2 regions of the Rhizobium sp. BR 362 genome follow, and region 2 is predicted to be linked to the other one. Evidence: predicted binding sites of a transcription regulator. Region 2 holds the regulator's gene; the other holds the start of a gene.
What was found. The regulator LexA, encoded in region 2, represses DNA repair genes until DNA is damaged. The targets are predictions, from matches to a motif close to TGTTCNNNNTGTGTTCNG.
Positions count from the first base shown of each region.

Region 1: a site for LexA is predicted at 9,609-9,626, ahead of QDY28_RS17685 (ATP-dependent helicase). Genes of this name have one in related genera too.

Region 1 covers NZ_JARWGH010000013.1:53,868-65,117, reverse strand. Annotated here, with positions in the region: gene QDY28_RS17720 (globin-coupled sensor protein) at 1-901, opposite strand, end outside; gene QDY28_RS17715 (ArnT family glycosyltransferase) at 1,625-3,121, shown strand; gene QDY28_RS17710 (helix-turn-helix domain-containing protein) at 3,219-3,491, opposite strand; gene QDY28_RS17705 (cation:proton antiporter domain-containing protein) at 3,568-5,418, shown strand; gene QDY28_RS17700 (hypothetical protein) at 5,485-5,856, shown strand; gene secD (protein translocase subunit SecD) at 5,952-8,510, shown strand; gene QDY28_RS17690 (SMP-30/gluconolactonase/LRE family protein) at 8,572-9,441, opposite strand; gene QDY28_RS17685 (ATP-dependent helicase) at 9,705-11,250, shown strand, end outside.
Region 2 covers NZ_JARWGH010000016.1:91,043-102,292, reverse strand. Annotated here, with positions in the region: gene QDY28_RS19625 (ComEC/Rec2 family competence protein) at 1-1,641, shown strand, start outside; gene lexA (transcriptional repressor LexA) at 1,622-2,344, opposite strand; gene QDY28_RS19615 (DUF2721 domain-containing protein) at 2,735-3,226, opposite strand; gene QDY28_RS19610 (mechanosensitive ion channel family protein) at 3,332-3,889, opposite strand; gene QDY28_RS19605 (hypothetical protein) at 3,889-5,397, opposite strand; gene QDY28_RS19600 (VOC family protein) at 5,903-6,790, shown strand; gene kdsA (3-deoxy-8-phosphooctulonate synthase) at 6,787-7,626, shown strand; gene eno (phosphopyruvate hydratase) at 7,776-9,050, shown strand; gene QDY28_RS19585 (FtsB family cell division protein) at 9,331-9,642, shown strand; gene pdhA (pyruvate dehydrogenase (acetyl-transferring) E1 component subunit alpha) at 9,800-10,843, shown strand; gene QDY28_RS19575 (pyruvate dehydrogenase complex E1 component subunit beta) at 10,861-11,250, shown strand, end outside.

The DNA.
Region 1 (11,250 bases), on a different contig from region 2:
ACCGGGTGCTCGCCGCATTGCTGCGAACCTGATCGGCCAGTTCGGCGAGCTGCTTTGCCGATGCCGCAAGCCCCTGGGATTGCTCCATGGAATTCTGAGCGAGGGAACGGGAATCGCGTGCGAGCGCATCCGTCGCCGCATCGGCCGCCTGTATCCTGCCGGACAGCACCGCAAATTGCTGCTGGATGTCGTCCAGAGCCGCATTCAGCATCTGCGCCAGTTCGGCATAGGCTTCTGGACCATCGGAAGGCAGGCGGGCGGTCAGATCGCGTTCAGCGAGGCTGCGAATGACATCGGCAAAAAGACCTACGGCTTCGGCATGATCGGAGCTTCGCTGTTCGGCAAGCGCCCGCTGATGGCTCAGCCGCAATTCGTTGAAGCGCAGCGAAACGGCGATTTCGACATCGACCATGACGAGGCGGACGGCCGCCGTGATCAGATCGCTGAGTTCACGGGCACGGCGCTTGGTACCGGGCAGGATGGCGCGGCCGCCCATCTCCTCGACGATGCCGGCGAGAACATGCTCCAGCACCACACCGTGGCCGGCGACGTGCCAGCGCGGGTCGAGCCCCATCTTGCTTTCGGTATCGGAGAGAACCTTGACGCGCTCGGCATAAAGGCTGTCGAAACGGGCGTCTGTCAGCACGCCCCAATGCGAGGATTGCAGATCCTGCAACCGCTCAAGCTGGCTTTCGCTGTTAAAATTGCGGGCGGCGTCCGGAAAAGTCTGAAGACGGTGGAAGAGGTCGCGCAGGCCGGCTTTCAGATGCGCGTCCAGCATCGGCCGGTTGCGGCGCACGATTTCGCATTGCTCAGCATCGAGACCAGCAAAACGCAAGCGGTCGCGAAGGCTGCCCGCCTGCGCCCGTCCTGCCTGATCTGACGGCGAATCCTGCGCCAAAATCGTCCCTACCGAACTGCCGGGCGTAAGCAACGCCGGCGAAACCATTGGTGATCCGGTTCAGACGCGATGAAGAGACGAGGACAGGTGCACGCCGCCGCCGGTTCATTGACCGGGACGCTGAAGCTCGCTCGTTCATCAAAGCCTGTTCGGACCGTTTGATGACATGGATACCGGATCTGACCCGGTACGACGGGGCGGCTTCATGCCTGGTGAGAACGAGTGACAGTTTTCCCATTCCGACGTGCTAGTCCAATGTTTATGGTTAATTCCTTGCTTGAAGGTTAATAAGTGCAGGTAGCTATCCCGTTTTGATTTAAACAGTCGCAGGTTCGATTTCTGTCGGTCGCCGTTTTGAGTAAAAACCGCGGTAGCCGCAAGTCACAGGCAAGCTTCCTATTCTAAGTCGATAAGTAGAGACACCTTCGATGTCGATACGGAGAGAGCAATGATTGTTCTTGGTTTGACTGCTTCGCTGACGGCCGGCATGACGCTTGCTGCCTTCGTGTTCCTAAGTCTCATCGAAGAGGCCCGTAGCACAATCGCTCCGCGCGTACTTTGAGAATCCCGCCTCAGGCGCCCATAGGCGACACAAACCTTTTATAAAGACGTATTATGCGCGGCATCGGGCGGCGCTTTTTGCCGTTATCTCGGGCAGAGCTAGCGTTGGGCTCGATAGTTCCGTATGAAGCCTGACGACCCGGCACCGAGATTGACCTGTTGATGTCCGACACCACCTATTCCGAAACGAGCCACAAGGCACTTTCACTGCGGCTTGCTCTTGCAATCATCTTCGGCGTCACGCTTTGGCGTGTAGTAATGCTGGTCTTCAACAAGACGGACCTCTTCGTCGATGAGGCGCAATATTGGTTCTGGGGCCAGAACCTCGACTTCGGCTATTATTCCAAGCCACCGGTCGTCGCCTGGGTCATTCGCTTCTTCAATGCGATATCGGGATCGGACTCGACCTTCTGGATCCGCGTTTCCGCGCCTCTCTTTCATCTCGCCACCGCCTTGATGCTGATGCGGACGACGCGGCGGCTGATCGAGGGCGATGATGGGCGGGAGATCGAGCCCTGGGTCGGCGTCATCTTCGTCACCCTGCCGGCGGCCTCGCTTTCGGCCGTGCTGATGTCGACGGACACGATCCAGATCCTGTTCGTCACCATTGCCATCTGGGCTTTTCTCGGCCTTACCAAGCGCTCCTCGGTCATCGAGGCACTGATCCTTGGCGTTAGCCTTGGGATCGCCTTTCTGACGAAATATTCGGTGCTTTTCCTACTGCCGGGCGTCGGCATCGCCATGCTGACGCTGCGTTCGGCGCGCATTGCCTGGCGGGACGTTTTCATCGCCGCCATTGCCGGCGCGATCGTCGTTGCTCCCAATCTCTGGTGGAATTTCGCCCATGATGCCGCGACGGTGCGTCATACAGAAAGCATTGCCCATTGGAACGGCGAAGGAAACGGCGGCGGATTGATGAAGCATCTGCTCGGCGCGCTTGGATTCCTCGGCGCGCAATTCGGCGTGGTCGGCCCCGTCATTTTCTATGGCATGCTTTGGGCCGCCTGGCGGACGATCCGCGGGGAAAGCGACGACAGGGAAAAGCTGCTCGTCTGGCTGTCCATCCCGGTCATCGCGTTGATCACGCTGCAGGCGCTGTTTGCCAAGGCCTATGCCAATTGGGCGGTCACCGCCTATTCAGCCGGCACCATCCTCGCTGTCTGGCTGCTCTATCGCCTGACCAGGAAAGGGCTCGCCGTCTCGCTGATCATCGGCTCGGTGGTTGCCTTCTTGTTGCCGGTCCTGACCGTATTTGCCTATGACATCAAGCTGCCGAACGGCGATCTCGTCATGAAGCGGTACGTCGGCCGTAGCGCCATTAGCCTGGAGATCGCCGATATCGCCGCCCAGGCGAATACTTCGACCATCGTCGCCGATAACCGCGATATCCTCGCCGATCTCTTCTATACGCTGAAGGGCAAACCCTATCATATCTACGCCCGCAACGCCGGCGGTTTCCCGAAGAGCTATTACGAGCAGAATTTTTCGCTGCCATCCGCCGTGACCGATGATGTGCTCTATATCGACGACGAACCGTTCGATTGCACCGCGGGCCGGTCGGAACTCATCAAGAGCTGGTCGCCGGATTTCGGCAACATGAAAGGCAGGACGCTCTACGCCTACCATCTTTCGCCAAGCTGCCTGGCGCCGAAAGCTTAGAGCAATTCCAGGAAAAGTGCGAAGCGGTTTTCCGTCCGGAATGCGTAAAAACAAAGGGATAGAGCGGGAAAGCGATTCCGTGAAACGCTAAAGCGCTCTAACCGCGGTCGGAAGCCGGCCGCAGGCAGACGCCCCAACCAAGTCCCGGCATTTCCGCAAAGACGACCCCACCCTCTTCGAAGGCGATGCGCAGTTGCGCTTCGGTCGCCCGGTGAATGTCGTGGCGCCCACCCTCGTAGTCGCGGATCGTGCTCCGTGACACGCCGGCTCTCTCGGCTATATCCAACTGTGTCCAGTCGAGCAGCCCGCGCGCCGCGCGGCAGAGCGCGGGCGTCAGAATCGTTAGGTTGCGGCCTTGATTCACAATCAAAAACTACTCATATTGGTCAACTTAAGCCAAATATGTCATAAACCAGACAGGATTTCCAGTATCGAAGGAGACAGCGATGCCGCACGACACGCCTTTGATTTCGACCATCGTCATGGGCCTTGTGCTGGCATTCATCTTCGGCGCCGTCGCCAATCGCTTCAAGCTGCCGCCACTCGTCGGCTATCTCATCGCGGGCGTGCTCGCAGGCCCGCATACGCCGGGCTTCGTTGCCGACCAGAGCCTTGCGCCGGAACTCGCCGAAATCGGCGTCATCCTGTTGATGTTCGGGGTCGGCCTGCATTTTTCGTTGAAGGACCTGCTGTCGGTACGCGGCATCGCCGTTCCCGGCGCGATCGTCCAGATCGGCTTCGCCACCCTGCTCGGCTGGGGGCTCGGCGCGCTGATGGGGTGGCCGCTGGGCGGGAGCCTCGTCTTCGGCCTCGCGCTCTCCGTCGCTTCGACGGTCGTTCTCCTGAAAGCCTTGCAGGAGCGGCGGCTGATCGAGAGCGAGCGCGGCAAGATCGCGGTCGGCTGGCTGATCGTCGAGGATCTGGCCATGGTGCTGGCCCTCGTGCTCATTCCGGCTGCCGCCAGCATCTCCGGCGACGGTCACGGCGCCGCCGAGCCGCTATCGGCCGGCCTCAGCCGGTTGCTTGGCCTCGATCTCGGGCTCACCGGCATCATCGGCATGACGCTGCTGAAGGTCGTGGCCTTCGTCGGGCTAATGCTGGTCTTCGGGCGGCGGATCATTCCCTGGATCCTGCACCGCATCGCCCATACCGGCTCACGGGAACTCTTCCGCCTCGGTGTCCTCGCCATTGCGCTCGGCGTCGCGTTCGGGGCTGCGAAACTCTTCGGAGTCTCGTTAGCGCTCGGCGCCTTCTTCGCCGGCATGATCCTCTCGGAAAGCGAGCTCAGCCACCGGGCGGCGCAGGAAAGCCTGCCGCTGCGCGATGCTTTCGCCGTGCTGTTCTTCGTCTCGGTTGGCATGCTGTTCGATCCCAATATCCTCGTCGACAATCCGCTGCCGCTGCTGGCGACGGTGTTCATCATCGTCATCGGCAAGTCCGTCGCCGCCTTCTTCATCGTGCTCGCCTTCCGAAAGCCGATGAGCACGGCGCTGACGATCTCCGCCAGCTTGGCGCAGATCGGCGAATTCTCCTTCATCCTCGCAGCTCTCGGCTCCGATCTCGGTCTGCTGCCGGGCGAAGGCCGCGACCTGATCCTTGGCGGCGCGATCATTTCGATCATTCTCAACCCGCTTGTCTTCGTTGCCTGCGACTGGCTGCGGAAGACGCAGGAAACCAGGCCGCAGGGCGAGATGACGGAAGGCACGGAGCCGGCCGCGCAGGCAGAGCCGACGGAGGGCGAAGCCTTACCTGCCCCTACCAATCGCCCAACGGCCCACGATGTCGGTGAGGAACTGCACGCGGTTACGCTGACGGACCATGCGGTGCTGATCGGCTATGGCCGCGTCGGCAGCATCGTCGGGGAAAAGCTCAAATCCTCCGATACACCCTTCGTGGTCATCGAAGATTCCGACAAACGAATCGGCGATCTCATGAGAGAGGGAATCGAGGCGATCTACGGCAATGCCGCCTCCGCCGAGGTTTTGGCCTATGCCAATATTTCCGCCGCCCGCAGCCTGGTCATTGCCATTCCGAATACCTTCGAAGCGTGCAGCGCCGCCGAGCAGGCGCGCGCCGTCAATCCATCGATCCTGATCGTCGCCCGCGCCCATTTCGATGCCGAGGTCGACGTGCTCAAGCAATATGGCGCCGATACGGTGATCATGGGAGAGCGGGAAATTGCACTGGGGATGGTTGACCGGCTGGCGCAAGTGCATCATGACAGGCCGCACTATGAAGACGCGCAGCGTCCTGATATCATCATCGAACCGTCGGAATCCGCTCCGGCAAAGGAATGAAGGCCCTTTTAACCGTTGAACCCATTCGAATTCGGCGCTGCCGACAGCGAAGAGAGCGATAGCAGGATGACGCGACGTGCCGGAGCGCGCGTGATCGCCTCGCTGTTCGTCGCCTTCTTCGCTTATCTCGGACTGGCGCTCGGCGGCGGCATCAATCTTGCCGCGCGGGCCGATGCGGAAGCCTTCTCCTCCGGCAAGGACACCCAACCGCTTTATCTCGCCCTGCGCGATCCGGTGCGTGGCACTGTCGTCGCCGACCGTACGGTCACGCCGAAAGCTACCTGGCATGATATCGGACCGGCAACACTTACGACCCTTCCGTCGCTCAGACTTCTGAGCAATCCGGGACTGCCGCGCGAGCGCGGCGAACTCGCGCGGCACGAATCGCTTGCTTTCCGCGCCTATCTCGCCCGCGCCCCGCCGGCTGCTTTCGCCTGACCGGTTCGCGCGCCTGACGGCGCATCTTCGACATGACCTAACGTCCGCCAGCGGCAGGCTCCGCTGGTATAAGTGTATTTCCAAGGATAATACTCATGCGCACCTCACCATGGCTGGTGGTCCTCTATACTGTGATCATCGTGCTTGGCCTTTTCATCGCCCTGCCGAACGCGCTGCCGCAGTCGGTCTTAAGCAAAATGCCGTCCTGGCTGCCGCACAGCCAGGTTTCCCTCGGCCTCGACCTTCGCGGCGGCTCCTATCTCGTCCTCGAAGTCGACGAGAAGGACCTGACCAATGGCCGGCTGCAATCGCTGCTGCAAGACTCGCGCCGTGTCCTGCGCGACAAGAACATCCAGACCCGTTCGATCGTCCGCAATGGTGACCAGATCGTCGTCACGCTGACCGATCCGTCACAGAGCAACGATGCGGTGACGCAGTTGCGGACGCTTGCCAATACGATCGCGTCCGGCCTTTCCGCCGGCCAGTCCGACCTGACGATCACGCCGAATGGCAATGCGATTGCCATGTCCTTCTCGCCGGCCGGCATCGCCAGCAACGTCGATTCCGCCGTCCAGCAGAGCCTTGAAGTCATCCGCAAGCGCGTCGACCAGGTGGGCGTCGCCGAACCGACCATTCAGCGCGTCGGTCCCAATCGCGTCCTCGTCCAGCTTCCCGGCGCACAGGATCCCTCGCGCCTGCGCGAACTGCTCGGCTCGACCGCGAAGATGTCCTTCCATCTGCTCGCCGAGAATGTCGATCCGAAAAACCCCGGGCCCGGCGTTTCCATCCTGAAGGATGACCAAGGCAACAGCTTTCCGGTTCTCGATCGTATCGAGCTTGCCGGCGACCGCCTCACCGACGCCCGCGTCAGCTTCGATCCGAATACGCACGAGCCGCTCGTCACCTTCCGCTTCGACAGCGCCGGCGCCAACCGCTTTGCGGAAATTACCCGCGAGAATGTCGGCAAGCCTTTCGCCATCGTGCTCGACAACAAGGTGCTGAGCGCGCCCAATATTCGCGAGCCGATCACCGGCGGTTCGGGCCAGATCTCCGGCAACTTCACGGCTGACAGCGCAACCACGCTCGCAGCCCTGCTGCGCGCCGGCGCTCTGCCAGCCAAGCTCACCGTCATCGAAGAGCGCACGGTCGGCGCCGACCTCGGCAGCGACGCGATCCAGAAGGGTATCTATAGCGGCCTGATCGGCTTCGTCTTGGTTGCCGCCTTCATCTTCGTGCTCTACGGCGCCTGGGGGATTCTCGCGAATGTTGCACTGCTCATCCACACGATCCTGACATTCTCCGCCCTGACGCTTGTCGGCGCCACGCTGACGCTCCCCGGCATCGCCGGCGTTGTCCTTGGTATCGGTCTTGCGGTTGATGCCAACGTTCTCATCAACGAGCGCATCCGTGAAGAAACCCGCAAGGGCCGCGGCGCCTTCGCCGCCATCGATAACGGCTTCAAGAAGGCGTATTCGACGATTATCGACGGCAACATGACGGCCCTGATCGCTGCCGCCATCCTGTTCTACTTCGGCTCCGGCCCGGTTCGCGGCTTTGCCGTGACCATGGGTCTCGGCCTCATTATCTCGATGTTCACCTCCGTCGCCTTCGTGCGCGTCGTGATGATCGCCATCACCCGTCGCCGCAAGCTGAAGGTGCTCAACATAAGGCCGCTGATCCCCCTCAGCCCCTATGACAAGCACATCCAGTTCATGAAGGCCCGCTTCTTTGGCGTTACCGTCTCGGCGATCCTGTCGATCGCCTCGGTGGTCCTTTTCATCCATCCGGGCCTCAACTACGGCGTCGATTTCCGCGGCGGCATCCAGATGTCGGTCAAGACCAAGGACACGGCCGATTTGGCGACGTTCCGCGAGGGCCTGAACACGCTCGGCCTCGGCGAAATCGCACTGCAGTCCTTCGGCGACAACCACAGCCTCCTTGTCCGCGCCCAGCGCCAGGACGGCGGTGAAGAGGCGCAGACGGCCGCGGTCACCAAGCTCAAGGCAGAAATCATCAAGATCGACCCAACCGCGACCATCGAAGGCACGGATGTCATCGGTCCGAAGGTTTCGGGCGAGCTTGCCTGGGCCGGCATCCTGTCGGTCGTGATCGCCAGCCTGGCGATGCTGTTCTACATCTGGTATCGGTTCGAATGGCCGTTCGCGGTCGGCGCCATCGTCACTCTGATACTCGACGTCACCAAGGCGATCGGCTTCTTCGCGATCACCGGCCTCGATTTCAACCTGACGGCCATCGCCGCGATCCTGACGCTGGTCGGTTATTCGGTCAACGACAAGGTCGTGGTCTATGACCGTATGCGTGAAAACATGCGGCTCTACAAATCGATGCCGCTGCGCGACATCATCGACAAGTCGATCAACGAGACCTTGGCGCGAAGCCTTTATACCAACGCCACCGCCTTCCTGGCGCTGGTGCCGATGGCGATCTGGGGCGGCAGCGCCGTCTCGAGCTTCGCGATCCCGATGGTGTTCGGCATACTTGTCGCAGGCGCCTCGTCGGTCTTTATCGCCGCTCCGATCCTGCTCTTCCTCGGCGATTGGCGCCGCCGCCATGCCAAGGCGGTTGCCAATGATGAGAAGCCTGGCGACGACAAGTCCGACAAGGACAACAAGCAAATCCCCGCCGCCGAATAAGCGGCAGACGGACACGAACGAGGGCATGCCCGACTTTCGGGCATGCCCATTCTGCCTCCGATCAGATGGAGGGCATATGCAGCGGCAGTCCTGGACGCGGTGCCGCTATTCTCTCCAAAACACCGTTTTCCTGCTCGGTGATGAGCGCATATTTGCCATCGAGCGTGAACGCGATGTTGCCTGGCCGCGCGCCATTGGTGCGGATACGGCCCGTGATCTTTCCGCTGGGATCGACCAGGCAGATCTCCCCTTGTCCGTAGACCGCGCAATAAAGCGTGCCATTGCGATCGAAAGCCATGCCGGCCGGCCCACGCAACACCTTCACGGCAGGCGCCGGCATGACCTGCGCAAACAGTTCCTGCCGGCCGCCGACGATCTGGCGAAAGATTTTTCCGGTCAGCGTCTCGCTATAGTAGAGCAATCCGTCCGGCCCGAACGCAATGCCGTTGGCGTAGAGCAAGCCAGTCGCCAGCACGCGCTGCACCCGGCCTTCCGCCGGATCGATCTGGTAGATACGGCCGTTATACGGTGCCTGGAAGAAATCGGGATTGATGTCGGGGCCGTCGAGCAGATCGGAGATACGAACGCCGGAATCGGTCATGTAGAGCAGACCGTCCGGGCCGAAGGCAAGATCATTCGGGTAAAGAAACGGGCCGTCCTTGCCGCCTTCGATTACCTGCAGGGTGCGGCCTTCCGGAGAGACCTTAACAAGGGAGTTTTCGGGACCCCCCGCCACCCAGAAACAATGATCGCCGTCGATCGCCAGCCCGGTCGGCCGGCCGCCGGGCCGGCAGATTTCGCGGCGCACACCGGCCGCAATCATCGTCAAGCAACGGCGGCTCTCGTCGGTCTCCACAAGCGCTACACGTCCGTCCGTCAGGGCAACCGGCCCTTCAGGCTGGCGCAATCCGGTGGCGATCGTCTCGTTCATGGTCGGGAACCCTCAGCGCGCCGATACCCCAAAATCATGAGTCATAATGGTAAATAAGTACCCCAACGGCATTTTACGAGGCAGCGCCGCTAAATCTGAACCAAATTCATGACGGCAGGGTCACATCTTTGTGCAGATTCGGCCGAACTTGACAGTTTCAGCCAATTGCGAACATTCATCGAACATTCGGATATTATTGCGAACATGATTCGTCGGAGATTTCGTGTTCGCGCGCCTGTCGTCCGAAGCCTTCAGGAGAGCCCATGACCGCCGCCTATCTGGAAAAGCTGAACCCGGAGCAGCGGCAGGCCGTCGAGCACGGCACGACGGTCGACGGCAGCCATATTGCCGGGCCGCTGCTGGTGATCGCTGGCGCGGGCTCCGGTAAGACCAATACGCTGGCCCACCGTGTCGCGCACCTCATCGTCAAAGGCGCCGACCCCCGCCGCATCCTGCTGATGACGTTTTCCCGCCGGGCGGCCGCCGAAATGGGCCGCCGCGTCGAACGCATCTGCCGCGATGTGCTTGGCGCCAATGCCGGCATTATGGCCGATGCGCTGGCCTGGACCGGGACGTTCCATGGCATTGGCGCACGGCTCCTGCGCGATTACGCCGAACAGATCGGCCTCGACCCGGCCTTCACGATCCATGACCGCGAAGACAGCGCCGACTTGATGAACCTCGTGCGCCACGAGCTCGGCTTCTCAAAACTGGAAAACCGCTTTCCGACCAAGGCGACCTGCCTCTCGATTTATTCCCGCGCCGTCAATTCGGAAGCGCCGCTCGAAGAGATGCTGCGCGATTTCTTCCCCTGGTGCGCTACCTGGGACAAGCAGTTGCGCGAGCTCTTCGCGGCCTATGTCGAGGCCAAACAGGCGCAGAATGTGCTCGATTACGACGATCTGCTGCTCTATTGGGCGCATATGCTGCACGAGCCGCTGATCGCCGAAGATATCGGTGGCCGCTTCGACCATGTGCTTGTCGACGAATATCAGGATACCAACCGGCTGCAATCGTCGATCCTGCTGGCGCTGAAGCCGGACGGCCAGGGATTGACCGTCGTCGGCGACGATGCGCAGTCGATCTATTCCTTCCGCGCGGCTACGGTGCGCAATATCCTCGATTTCCCAACCTCCTTTACCCCCGCCGCCAACATCGTCACACTCGACCGCAATTACCGCTCGACGCAGCCGATCCTGGCCGCCGCCAACGCGGTGATCGATCTTGCTTCCGAGCGTTTCACCAAGAACTTGCGCACGGAGCGGCAAAGCGCACAGCGCCCGCGGCTGGTGACGGTGCGCGACGAAAGCGATCAGGCGCGCTACGTTGCCGACCAGGTGCTGGAAAATCGGGAGAGCGGCGCGAAGCTCAAGCAGCAGGCCGTACTTTTCCGCACCTCGCATCATAGCGGACCGCTGGAGGTGGAGCTTACCCGCCGCAACATTCCCTTCGTCAAATTCGGCGGGCTGAAGTTTCTCGACAGTGCCCATGTCAAGGATATGCTCGCCGCCCTTCGCTTTGCCCAGAACCCGCGCGACCGCGTTGCCGGCTTCCGGCTGATGCAACTCCTTCCGGGCGTCGGCCCTTCGACCGCCCAGCGCGTGCTCGATCATATCTGGGAACAGGCCAGTCCGATGGCCGCCCTTACCGATTTTCCGGCACCGCCGCGCTCGGGGGAAGACTGGACGGCATTCGTTGCGACGATGCAGGAGCTGAAGAGCGGCAAGGCCGGGTGGCCGGCGGAAATCGGTCTCGTGCGGCAATGGTATGAGCCGCATCTAGAGCGGGCGCATGAGGATGCGGCAACGC
Region 2 (11,250 bases):
CTTGCGCGTTTGCGCAGCAGCATCGGCGACAGGATTAGGACGCTTTTGCCCGGTGACACCGGCGCCTTCGCGGCATCGCTTGTCACCGATGAGAGACGAGCAATTTCGGATGAGACGACGGAAGCGCTCAGGACTTCAGGCCTTGCGCACATCATTGCAATTTCCGGCCTGAACATGGCGCTGTCTGCAGGCATTTTTTATGTCGGCCTGCGCTATGCGCTTAGCCTATTTTTCGGCGTGGCACAGGCCTGGCCAACGAAGAAGATCGCAGCCTTCGGTGCGCTGATCACAGTGACAGCCTATTATTTTATTTCCGGCTTCGGGGTATCGGCAGAGCGCGCTTTCATTATGATGGCGATCATGCTGATCGCCGTGCTCTTCGACCGGCCATCCCTCAGCCTTCGCAATGTGGCGCTGTCCGCGATCGTCATCCTTATTCTGTCGCCGTCGCAGGCGCTCGGACCAAGTTTCCAGATGTCTTATGCCGCCACATTGGCTTTGGTGTCGGGTTATTCGCTTTGGACGAAAAGACCGCATCGGGAGAGCGTTCTCTCCCGCTTCCGGCTCATGCGTCCGCTGCTCTTCGTCTCGCGCTTCTTCGGAGGCATATTGTCGACCTCCTTTATCGGCGGCGCATCGACTGCGATTTTCTCGATCGAGCATTTTCACCGGTTGGCGACATATGGGCTTATCGCCAATCTGGCGGCTATGCCCGTCGTCTCATTTGTGGTCATGCCGTTTGGCATGGCGGCGACGCTGCTGATGCCATTCGGCGTCGATGCTCCCTTCTGGCAGATCACCGGCGCGGGCCTTGATGCTGTCATCGTCATTGCCAAAACGGTCGCCGCCTGGGGCGGCAACATTCCCTTTGGCCGGTTGCCGGTCTGGCTGTTCCCGACGGTCATAGCCGGCTTCTTGCTGATGACCTTGCTGAAAACATGGCTGCGGCATGCAGGTGCATTTTTGATCATCGGTTCGGTCGCGGTCGTGGCACTCAGCCCCGGTGTTCCGAAACCCGATCTGATGATCTCCGAGGACGGCACGCTCGTCGCATTGCTGCGCAACGGCGCGTTGACGACCAACCGGGAAAAGCCGCCCGACTTCATCTTCGAGCAATGGCAAAGAGCCCTGGCGATCACCGAGCAGCAACCGCCAACGATGCTTCCGCCCGGCAGTCAGCTCCCCAAGATCAGCAAATCGGACAAGCATCGCCGGCTGACTTCCGACGAGCAAGTCGCCGTTCGAAAGGCGATGGATGCGGCACTGGACAATGCCGGGCAGGGTGGCTTCGCCTGCCAAAAAGGGGCATGGTGCGTGGCAATGCTGGACAATGGCGAAATGCTCGTCACCATTGAGGATGCTGCCTATCTCGCCCCAGCCTGCGACACCGCTAACATCGTCGTCACCCCCGTGCGTCTGCGTCTGGACCACTGCCGCTCTGGCGCCATGCTTTTTACAGGTGCAACGCTACGCCGCACCGGATCCATCGAAATCAATCTCCGCGCCGACAAGCCGATGATAACGGCGGCGTTTGAAAATCTGACGCGGCCATGGAGCCTTCATCGCGCTTACGACTGGCGAACGGGCACTTTCGGAGCGCCGATCGCACCGGTGTCACCCGTCAGTGATAGCGGCGAATGAGGCCGACAAGCTTGCCTTGTACTTTCACGCGATCCGGCCCGAAAATACGGGTCTCGTAAGCCGGGTTCGCCGCCTCCAGCGCGATCGAAGCTCCCTTGCGACGGAAGCGCTTCAGCGTCGCCTCCTCGTCATCGACGAGAGCAACGACGATGTCGCCCGGATTGGCGGTGGTGGCGTTGCGGATAATGACCGTATCGCCGTCAAAGATGCCGGCGTCGATCATCGAGTCGCCCTTGACCTCCAGCGCATAATGTTCGCCGGAGCCGAGCATGTCGGCGGGAACCGTGATGTCGTGGGTATTGTTCTGAATGGCCGAGATCGGAACGCCGGCGGCAATGCGGCCCATGACGGGAACTGAGACTGAACTGTTGTTTTCCTCAATCACCGGCTTGGCGGGAGCAGGCGGCGGCACAAGTTGCGGCTTGCCAAGGCTCCCCTCGATGACGCTCGGTGAAAAACCGCGACGCGGCTGCAAGCTCGGGCTATAGGCCTCGGGCAGCTTGATGACCTCCAGTGCCCGGGCCCGGTTCGGCAGCCGGCGTATGAAGCCGCGTTCTTCCAAGGCAGTGATGAGACGATGAATCCCGGACTTGGACGCAAGGTCCAGCGCATCTTTCATCTCATCGAAAGATGGCGGAACACCGGACTCCTTCATTCGTTCGTGAATGAAGAGAAGCAGTTCCTGCTGCTTGCGCGTCAACATCGTTTTGAACCTCAGGAGTGAGAAGGTGTCGTGAAACAAATCCAGAACGGACACTATATGTTCCATATGTGTTCCGCAAGCCCTTAAATTTTGGTGAAGATTTTGTAAGCGCAACAAATAAATGGGAACATAACAGGTCCCGGTCGGACAGATTTTTTTCGATACATCCGAGTTAAAGACCGGAAATATATCAGGAATTCTGCGGAAAGCCTTTTTGTGCCCGTCAGGACAGCTCATCCAAAAAAGCGATGTGAGCCCATCTGTTTGCTAACTAAGCTCTTTGGGGAGGATGGTTGCTGAACGAAGGAGGGCAATCTGTAGATCAGACTGGGAAGATTGGATTCGGAGCGGCTTTGATCGGTTCCGTCCGTAGCGATATTGGACGGGAATTCAATAGCTTGGGTTTTTTCTGGAACTCCCGTGCCGATGCTCGAGCAAGGTGCGGTCGTTGGCTATCTGCCGCAGCATGCTGCGCCCGGCCAGAATCATTTCGAAGAGAAAGGCGATAAAAGCGCCCATGAGCGCGAAGACGGCAAGGCCGAAGAGCCAGAGCAATAATTGCTCGCGAAACTGCTGGCGAATCGCACCGCCCATGAGACCCAGCGTCGCGAGGCATGTGAACACGCCCGATGCCGTGCCGAGCAGGACTGCAATCTCTAGCGCCAATGTTCGCCGCCGCAGATAGTAGAGCTGCAGCAACCGCGTTTCATCCGGATCGTCCGAGGTCACCCGTTCGAAAAGGCTGTTGACCCGGTCGGAGACGCGAGCGAGCCTCGCCGAAAAGACATTGAGGCATCCGGCGGTGCCTGCCAGCAGAAAGACCGGAGTCAGTGCTATTTGGATAACATGCGCGGCAATAGACGTCAGATGGTCGTTCAGCACATTGGATCTCCTTCCTGTCCAACGTCATCCAGTATCGCCCCTGGGTGTCGCCTTGCAAAAGAAGCGCGCGGAGATGAGGCTCGTTGCTGATCTCATGCGAACGTTTTATGTTGGTGGCGCCGCCGATTGCGTCATTTGCTCAGCTATCTTCTTTCTCTGCAGTGTCATGGCGGCGACTGCGGCGTCCTGTTTTTCCTCTCCGCCCACCTGCACCGTCGGCTGGGCGAATTCGATGCCGTTTTCCATGAAGGCGTCGCGGATCATGGTATAGGCTTGGCGCCGTATGTAGGTTTGCCGGCCGGGAAGGGCGGTAAACGCAAAGCTCAGTTCGATACCGAAGTCGCCAATCTGCTCCACACCTTTCATTTTCAGGGTCTCGAGAATCTGCGGTCCGATTTCCGGATCTTCCTTCAACCGTTCTCCGATTTGCTTGACGATCTTTTTCGCCTTGGCGACGTCGGTGTTGAACGGAACCCGCAGCAAGAATTTATCGATCGCCCAGTCGCGGCTCATGTTCTGAACGGCGCCGAGTTCGCCGAAAGGAACGGTGAACACGGGACCATGATGATGGCGAAGCCTGACGGAACGCAGACTGAAGGATTCCACGGTTCCCTTGTAGCTGCCGCTCTGAACGTATTCGCCGACGCGGAAGGCATCGTCCATCAGGTAGAAAATGCCGCTGACGATATCTTGACGAGCGTTTGCGAACCGAAACCGATCGCTACGCCGAATATTCCGGCCCCCGCAATCAGCGGCCCGATCTGCACGCCCATTTCGGATAGCACGGTAAGGAGGGTGGCCGCGATGACGATGGCTGCCAGCGCGTTGCGGAAGATCGGCAGCAGGGTGCGAAGGCGGCCCGCGCGCGCCGCTTCCATGGATAGCGCGGATTCGCCGCTATCGGCGGCGCTCAATTTCTCGTCGATGAATGCCTTCGACAATTGCCAGCAGAGATCGGCCAAAATCAGAACGACGATGCTCTTCAGCGCGCCGCGAACGGCGGCGTCGATAGCCGGATTTTCCCGTGCGAGAATGTTGGGATCATAGTGCCAGACGACGGTGATCCAGGCGACCGCGGCTGCGATGACAAGCGCCCGCGCACCGCGAACGGCCAGCACCATGCGAGCACTGTTCTTGTTGTCACCAGGCCACCGTCCCTTTGCGAATGCTTCGGCCGTTCGTCCGACCGCAGCCAGCAGCCCCGGAAGAACAACGGCATAGATGCCGAGCCAGAAAAGGCCGACGAAGTTGGCTACCCAAAGGAGCCAGAGGCAGGCGGCGTAGAGTGAATAGAGGATGTTCATGAGCATTAGCTGTCGGGCGGCGCTTTCCGTGGCCGGTCGCCGCCACACCGCTTCGAGCGCGATCAGCAACAGGAGAACGGAGAAACAATGGGAGACGACAGTCCCCACATCTGCGTCGATGGAGAGCGGTTTGGTCAGCGATGTCGTGGCGACGGCTATGGCCAAAACGGCAATGAAGAGACGGGCCCTACGATAGCCGAAAGCGGACAAAGCGCCCGCATCCATCGATAGTTTGCAAAGGGCAAACGCGAGGCGAGCGCCAATGAATGCCGCCAGATAAAACAGGATCACGACGTGCAGAAGCGGCGGCCAGTCTATGGCCAGGAAAATAGCGGAGCTGGCGAGGGTGAAAGTGATCCATGGTCCGAATTCCCCGATCGTATGCGCGACAAGAGGATTCTGAAACTTCGCTTTGAGCACGGTCTTCTTGAAAAACCATTCCACTGCGAGACCGACGCAGACCAGTGCGGTGAACATGACGAACGCCGGCGCAAAGCCGCTATTTCTTGCTTGCTCACGCACTCTGCTCGCTGCAGCGGCGAGCTGCGCCGGTACATTTGGGATTGCTGACCGCAGGGCCTGAAATCGGGCGCGGGCGCGGGCCTCTCCCGTTTCGACCAACGTCGCTGCCGCCGCCGAAGGTGCCCGCTGCTGCTCGGCTGCTTGTCGCTTTTCGAGCCATTGGCGTAGCTCCGGATCATTCATCAAACGCAGCAGTTCCGATAGCTTTGCGGGCGGTGCTGTGGGGGCCGCTTCGGGAGCCTGCGCTTGGCACAGTTGCGGCGCGATAGCCGTGAAAACAAGGACAAGCGCAATGGCGGCGAAGCCGCTCGGCATATGTGCAATGAAGCGCGCGGCAGGATTCATGAGCCTTCGCGCTGCCCCGACCAAGGCTAGACAAAGAGAAGCGGCCAAATGTAAGACCGGGCGTATGGGCGCCCCCTCGACGAGCATCAAGCGCATGTCTCCCCCCAAGCACCCGACAATCAGATTGAGTACTGCTGCAAAGATAGAAGTAACGGGCCGCTTTCCTGCCTCTCCGAGATCGGATGGTGAATTGCGTTGCCGTTGGACAATCCGAACTGAAGAATGCGCGTCTTTGTCTTGCTGCCGGGAAACGGACTTTTCGGCGCAATCCTCACCCGTATCAATTACCTGTTGCTGCGCTACAGGTCATTTATTGCAGTATGATGCGGATATTGCTCGAATTATTGCCCTCTAACAAGGGAGAGTTTCGTGCCAGGGCTATATAATTCGGCTAGTTCGCGTGCGGATTTTTGCGGGAGCGCTCTTCTGCAGTCTGCTCCGACGCTTTGATCTTGAATTGAGCGGCGGATAGGCGCAAACCTGCCGACGAATGAAGGGGGAGACCATGACCTCATCGCCGCATCCGCTGGATCATCTCGTTCTGCCGACAATCAATATCGCTGTGGCGCGGGAACGGCTGGGGAAGCTCGGCTTTACCGTCGCCCCCGACGCTCGCCATCCCTTCGGCACGGAAAACGCCTGCGTCTTCTTTCCCGACAACATCTATCTGGAGCCCTTGGGCGTCGCGTCCCGTGAGCAGTGCCAGAGGAGCGTGGCGGAAGGAAATGTTTTCGTCGCTCGCGACCAGGCTTACCGTTTTCGCATCGGTGATGAAGGTTTTTCAGCCATCGTTTTCGGCACGGATGATGCGGTCGCCGATGACAAGCGGTTCCGGGCAAATACGATATCGGCCGGAGACACGCTGGATTTTTCCCGGCCGATGCGCATGCCGGATGGCTCGGAAGTAACGGCGGGTTTCCGTCTCGCTTTCGCAGCCGATCTGCGTTCCCCGGATTTCTTCGCCTTCTGCTGCCAACGCATCAATCCCTTGCCGACCGATCGCAGCGCCTTGGAGCGGCATGCCAATGGCGTGACCGGCATTGCAAAAATTGCCATATCGGCGCCGAATCCGGCCGCATTCCGTAGCTTTTTCGAGCAGGTCGTGGATGGACCAAAGATAGTGGATCATTCTTTCGGCCTCACCGTTCATGCAGCCAATGCAGCGGTCGAGATATTGACCTCGGAGGGCATGGAAGCCTTTTATGAGTGGCCGGTGCCGGCGGAGGATCCCGGCCTTCGCGCACGGGCAATCCTTTTCAAAACCCGCGATCTTTCCGTGACATCGGCGCATTTGGCTGCTAACGGCGTCACATACACGCGTAAGAACAATCGTATTCTGGCAAAGCCCGCCCCCGGACAGGGCGCGCTGTTCGCCTTCGAGGAGATAGCATGAACACGAATTCCGAAGTGACCGTCGGCGAGGGAGCCTCCAAGGTCCTGTTCTCCAATACTACAAAGTTGTCGCTGATCGCCGGCCCCTGCCAGATGGAAAGCCGCGACCATGCCTTCATGGTCGCCGGTGTGTTGAAGGAGCTTTGCGGCAAGCTCGGCATCGGCCTTGTCTACAAATCGTCCTTTGACAAGGCAAACCGCACGTCACTCTCGGGCAAGCGCGGCATCGGCCTGGAAATGGCGCTGGAAGTCTTTGCCGACCTCAAGAAAGAATATGGCTTTCCGGTTTTGACCGACATTCACACTGAAGAGCAGTGCGCGATTGTCGCCAAGACGGTCGATATTCTGCAGATCCCGGCCTTCCTGTCGCGCCAGACCGACCTTCTCGTTGCCGCCGCCAAGACCGGCCGCGTCGTCAACGTCAAGAAAGGTCAGTTCCTCGCGCCCTGGGACATGAAGAACGTGCTGGCCAAGTTGAATGACAGCGGCAATCCGAATGTGCTTCTGTGCGAACGGGGCGCATCCTTCGGTTACAATACGCTCGTTTCCGACATGCGCTCGCTGCCGATCATGGCGGCAATGGGTGCGCCGGTCGTCTTCGACGCGACCCATTCCGTGCAGCAGCCGGGTGGGCAGGGTGGCTCGACGGGCGGTGACCGCCGGTTTGTCGAAACCCTCGCGCGGGCTGCTGTCGCCGTTGGCATTGCCGGCCTTTTCGTCGAGACCCATGAGGACCCGGACAATGCCCCATCTGATGGTCCGAACATGGTCTATCTGAAGGATATGCCGCGGCTTTTGGAAAAGCTGTTGGCCTTCGACGCGATCGCCAAGGCCTAAGAAATGGGAAGCATTCAACAGGCTGACATGAACTTGCGCTACGCGGCCTGTGGGAGCTTCAATCGAGGATGCGGGGCGGCATTGTAATTTCCGCATCTTCGACTAAGACAGATTTCAATCGATTTATCACCAGCGAGCAGGAAGCTATCATGACCGCAATCACCGACATTATCGCCCGCGAGATTCTCGACAGCCGTGGCAATCCCACCGTCGAAGTCGATGTGTACCTCGAAGATGGCAGCATGGGCCGCGCTGCGGTTCCGTCGGGCGCTTCGACGGGCGCGCATGAAGCCGTCGAAGTTCGCGACGGCGGCAAGCGTTATCACGGCAAGGGTGTCGAGAAGGCCGTCGAAGCTGTCAACACCGAGATCTTCGACGCGATCGGCGGCATTGACGCGGAAAACCAGATCCAGATCGACAACATCATGATCGAGCTTGACGGCACGCCGAACAAGTCGCGCCTCGGCGCCAACGCCATCCTCGGCGTATCGCTCGCCGTCGCCAAGGCTGCCGCCCAGAGCGCCAACCTGCCGCTCTACCGCTATGTCGGCGGCGCCCACGCGCGCCTGCTGCCGGTTCCGATGATGAACATCATCAACGGCGGCGCCCATGCCGACAATCCGATCGACTTCCAGGAATTCATGATCCTGCCGGTCGGCGCAGATACTCTCCGCGACGCCGTGCGCATGGGTTCGGAAATTTTCCACGTTCTCAAGAAGGAACTGGCTTCACAGGGCCACAACACCAATGTCGGTGACGAAGGCGGCTTTGCGCCCGGCCTCTCCAGCGCCCCGGCTGCCCTCGACTTCATCATGAAGTCGATCGAAAAGGCAGGCTACAAGCCGGGCGACGAGATCGCTCTCGGCCTCGACTGCGCTTCGACGGAATTCTTCAAGGACGGCAAGTATGTTCTCGAGGGTGAAGGCCGTACGCTGGAATCCGGCGCCATGGCCGAATACCTTGCCGAACTCGCCGCCAAATATCCGATCATTTCGATCGAAGACGGCATGGCCGAAGACGATTGGGAAGGCTGGAAGATCCTGACCGACCTGACCGGCAAGAAGACGCAGCTTGTCGGCGACGATCTGTTCGTCACCAACTCGGCTCGTCTGCGCGACGGTATCCGCATGGGTGTCGCCAATTCGATCCTCGTCAAGGTCAACCAGATCGGCTCGCTGACCGAAACGCTCGACGCCGTCGAAACCGCGCATAAGGCCAACTACACGGCCGTCATGTCGCATCGTTCCGGCGAAACCGAAGATTCGACCATTGCCGATCTCGCTGTTGCCACCAACTGCGGTCAGATCAAGACCGGCTCGCTGTCGCGTTCCGATCGTCTTGCCAAGTACAATCAGCTCATCCGCATCGAAGAAGCGCTCGGCCCTCAGGCACAATATGCCGGCCGTTCCATTCTTCGCGGCTGATAGCGCATACCCCTGAAAATCCGCGGGATTTTCGGAAGGCTTAGCGTGCGCCGGATAACGATCCGAGTCGTCTTATAAGCCAATAATTTCCAGCTCTTGAACCGCGCCTTCGGGCGCGGTTTTTTGTTGGAAAAATGGCAGAGTCAACGGATGGTTAATCTCTGGCGGCTAATGTTGCCATAGGTGTTTGATTTAGCGTGATCTTCTCCGTAACCGCTTCGTATTTCAGTCGCGGACCTGGGTTCGGGATCATTCGATAGAGCGTTTTGAGCAAGCGAGTATGTGGACAAAATATCATAAGAAGAGAAAGTTCGGCCGTTTCGTTCTTCCCGCCATCACGGTCGCCTTCGTGAGCTATTTCGGCTACCACTGCATTCACGGCGACTACGGTCTGAAGGCGACCGAGGTCTTCGAGAAGCAGCGCATCGATCGCAGCAAGGAACTCGCCGATCTCGTCGCCAGGCGCGAACACCTTGAAAAGGAAGTGGCTTTGCTTAGCGACGGCTCCCTGGACAAGGATATGCTCGACCAATATGCGCGCTATCAACTGACCTACTCCAAGGCCGACGAGATCGTGATCTTCAATAAATAGTCACAATTAACCGAATTTCGGTTAATTGCATTTTTCGTAATCCCTTCAATGGCTTGCGAAGAATATGAGCCATGCAATTATAGCATTGCTGTGGCGAGCAATCTTCCCTATGTTACGCGGCACTACATAACGAGGCCACTCACATAGGGAGAGTTGAATGGCGCCGCGAAAATCCGCGTCCGTTTCCAGCCGCAAGACAACATCCAAGCCTGCAAGAGACACCAATGGTGGTGCAATCGCGGAATTCGACCGCGATGCGGAGCTCAAGGCCTATCGTGAGATGCTCCTGATCCGCCGCTTCGAAGAGAAGGCCGGCCAGCTCTACGGCATGGGCTTCATCGGCGGCTTCTGTCACCTCTACATCGGCCAGGAAGCTGTCGTCGTCGGCATGCAATTGGCGCTGAAGGAAGGCGACCAGGTCATCACCGGCTACCGCGATCACGGTCATATGCTGGCAACCGGTATGAGCGCCCGTGGCGTTATGGCCGAGCTCACCGGACGTCGGGGCGGCTATTCCCGAGGGAAGGGCGGCTCCATGCATATGTTCTCCAAGGAGAAGAACTTCTACGGCGGCCACGGCATCGTCGGTGCGCAGGTCTCGCTCGGCACAGGCCTCGGCTTCGCCAACTGGTACCGCGGCAATGACAATGTCAGCGTTGCCTATTTCGGCGATGGCGCCGCCAACCAGGGCCAGGTTTCCGAAAGCTTCAACATGGCGCAGCTCTGGAAGCTGCCGGTGATCTACGTGATCGAGAACAACCGTTACGCCATGGGCACGTCGACGGCGCGCGCAACCGCGCAGGCCGACTTCTCCAAGCGCGGTTCCTCCTTCGGCATTCCCGGCATTCAGGTCGACGGCATGGATGTCCGCGCCGTCAAAGCGGCTGCCGACGAAGCTGTCGAATATTGCCGTTCCGGCAAGGGTCCGATCATTCTGGAAATGCTGACCTATCGCTATCGCGGCCATTCCATGTCCGATCCGGCCAAGTATCGTTCCAAGGACGAAGTGCAGAAGATGCGCTCCGAGCATGACCCGATCGAGCAGGTTCGTGCCCGCCTTCTGGAAAAAGGCTGGGCGTCGGAAGACGAGCTGAAGGCGATTGACAAGGATGTCCGCGACATTGTCGCCGACAGCGCCGATTTCGCCCAGAACGATCCGGAGCCGGATGCATCTGAGCTCTATACCGACATTCTGCTCTAATCGGGGAGGGACGATCCATGCCCATCGATATTCTCATGCCCGCCCTTTCTCCGACGATGGAAGAGGGCACCCTTTCCAAATGGCTCAAGCAGGAAGGCGACAAGGTCACTTCCGGTGACGTGATTGCCGAAATCGAGACCGACAAGGCCACCATGGAAGTGGAAGCCGTCGACGAAGGCGTTATCGGCAAGCTGCTGGTTCCCGCCGGTACGGAGAACGTCAAGGTCAACGCCAAGATCGCCGTGCTGCTGCAGGATGGTGAATCGGCCGATGCGATTTCGGCTGCTCCGGCTGCCGCCCAGCCGGCTCCCGTCGCTGCTCCCCAGGTCGCCCAGGAAGAGAAGCCGACAAATACCGGCTCTGCTGCCGCACCGGTCCCGGCCGAGCCGAAGGCGTCCGTTCCGAAC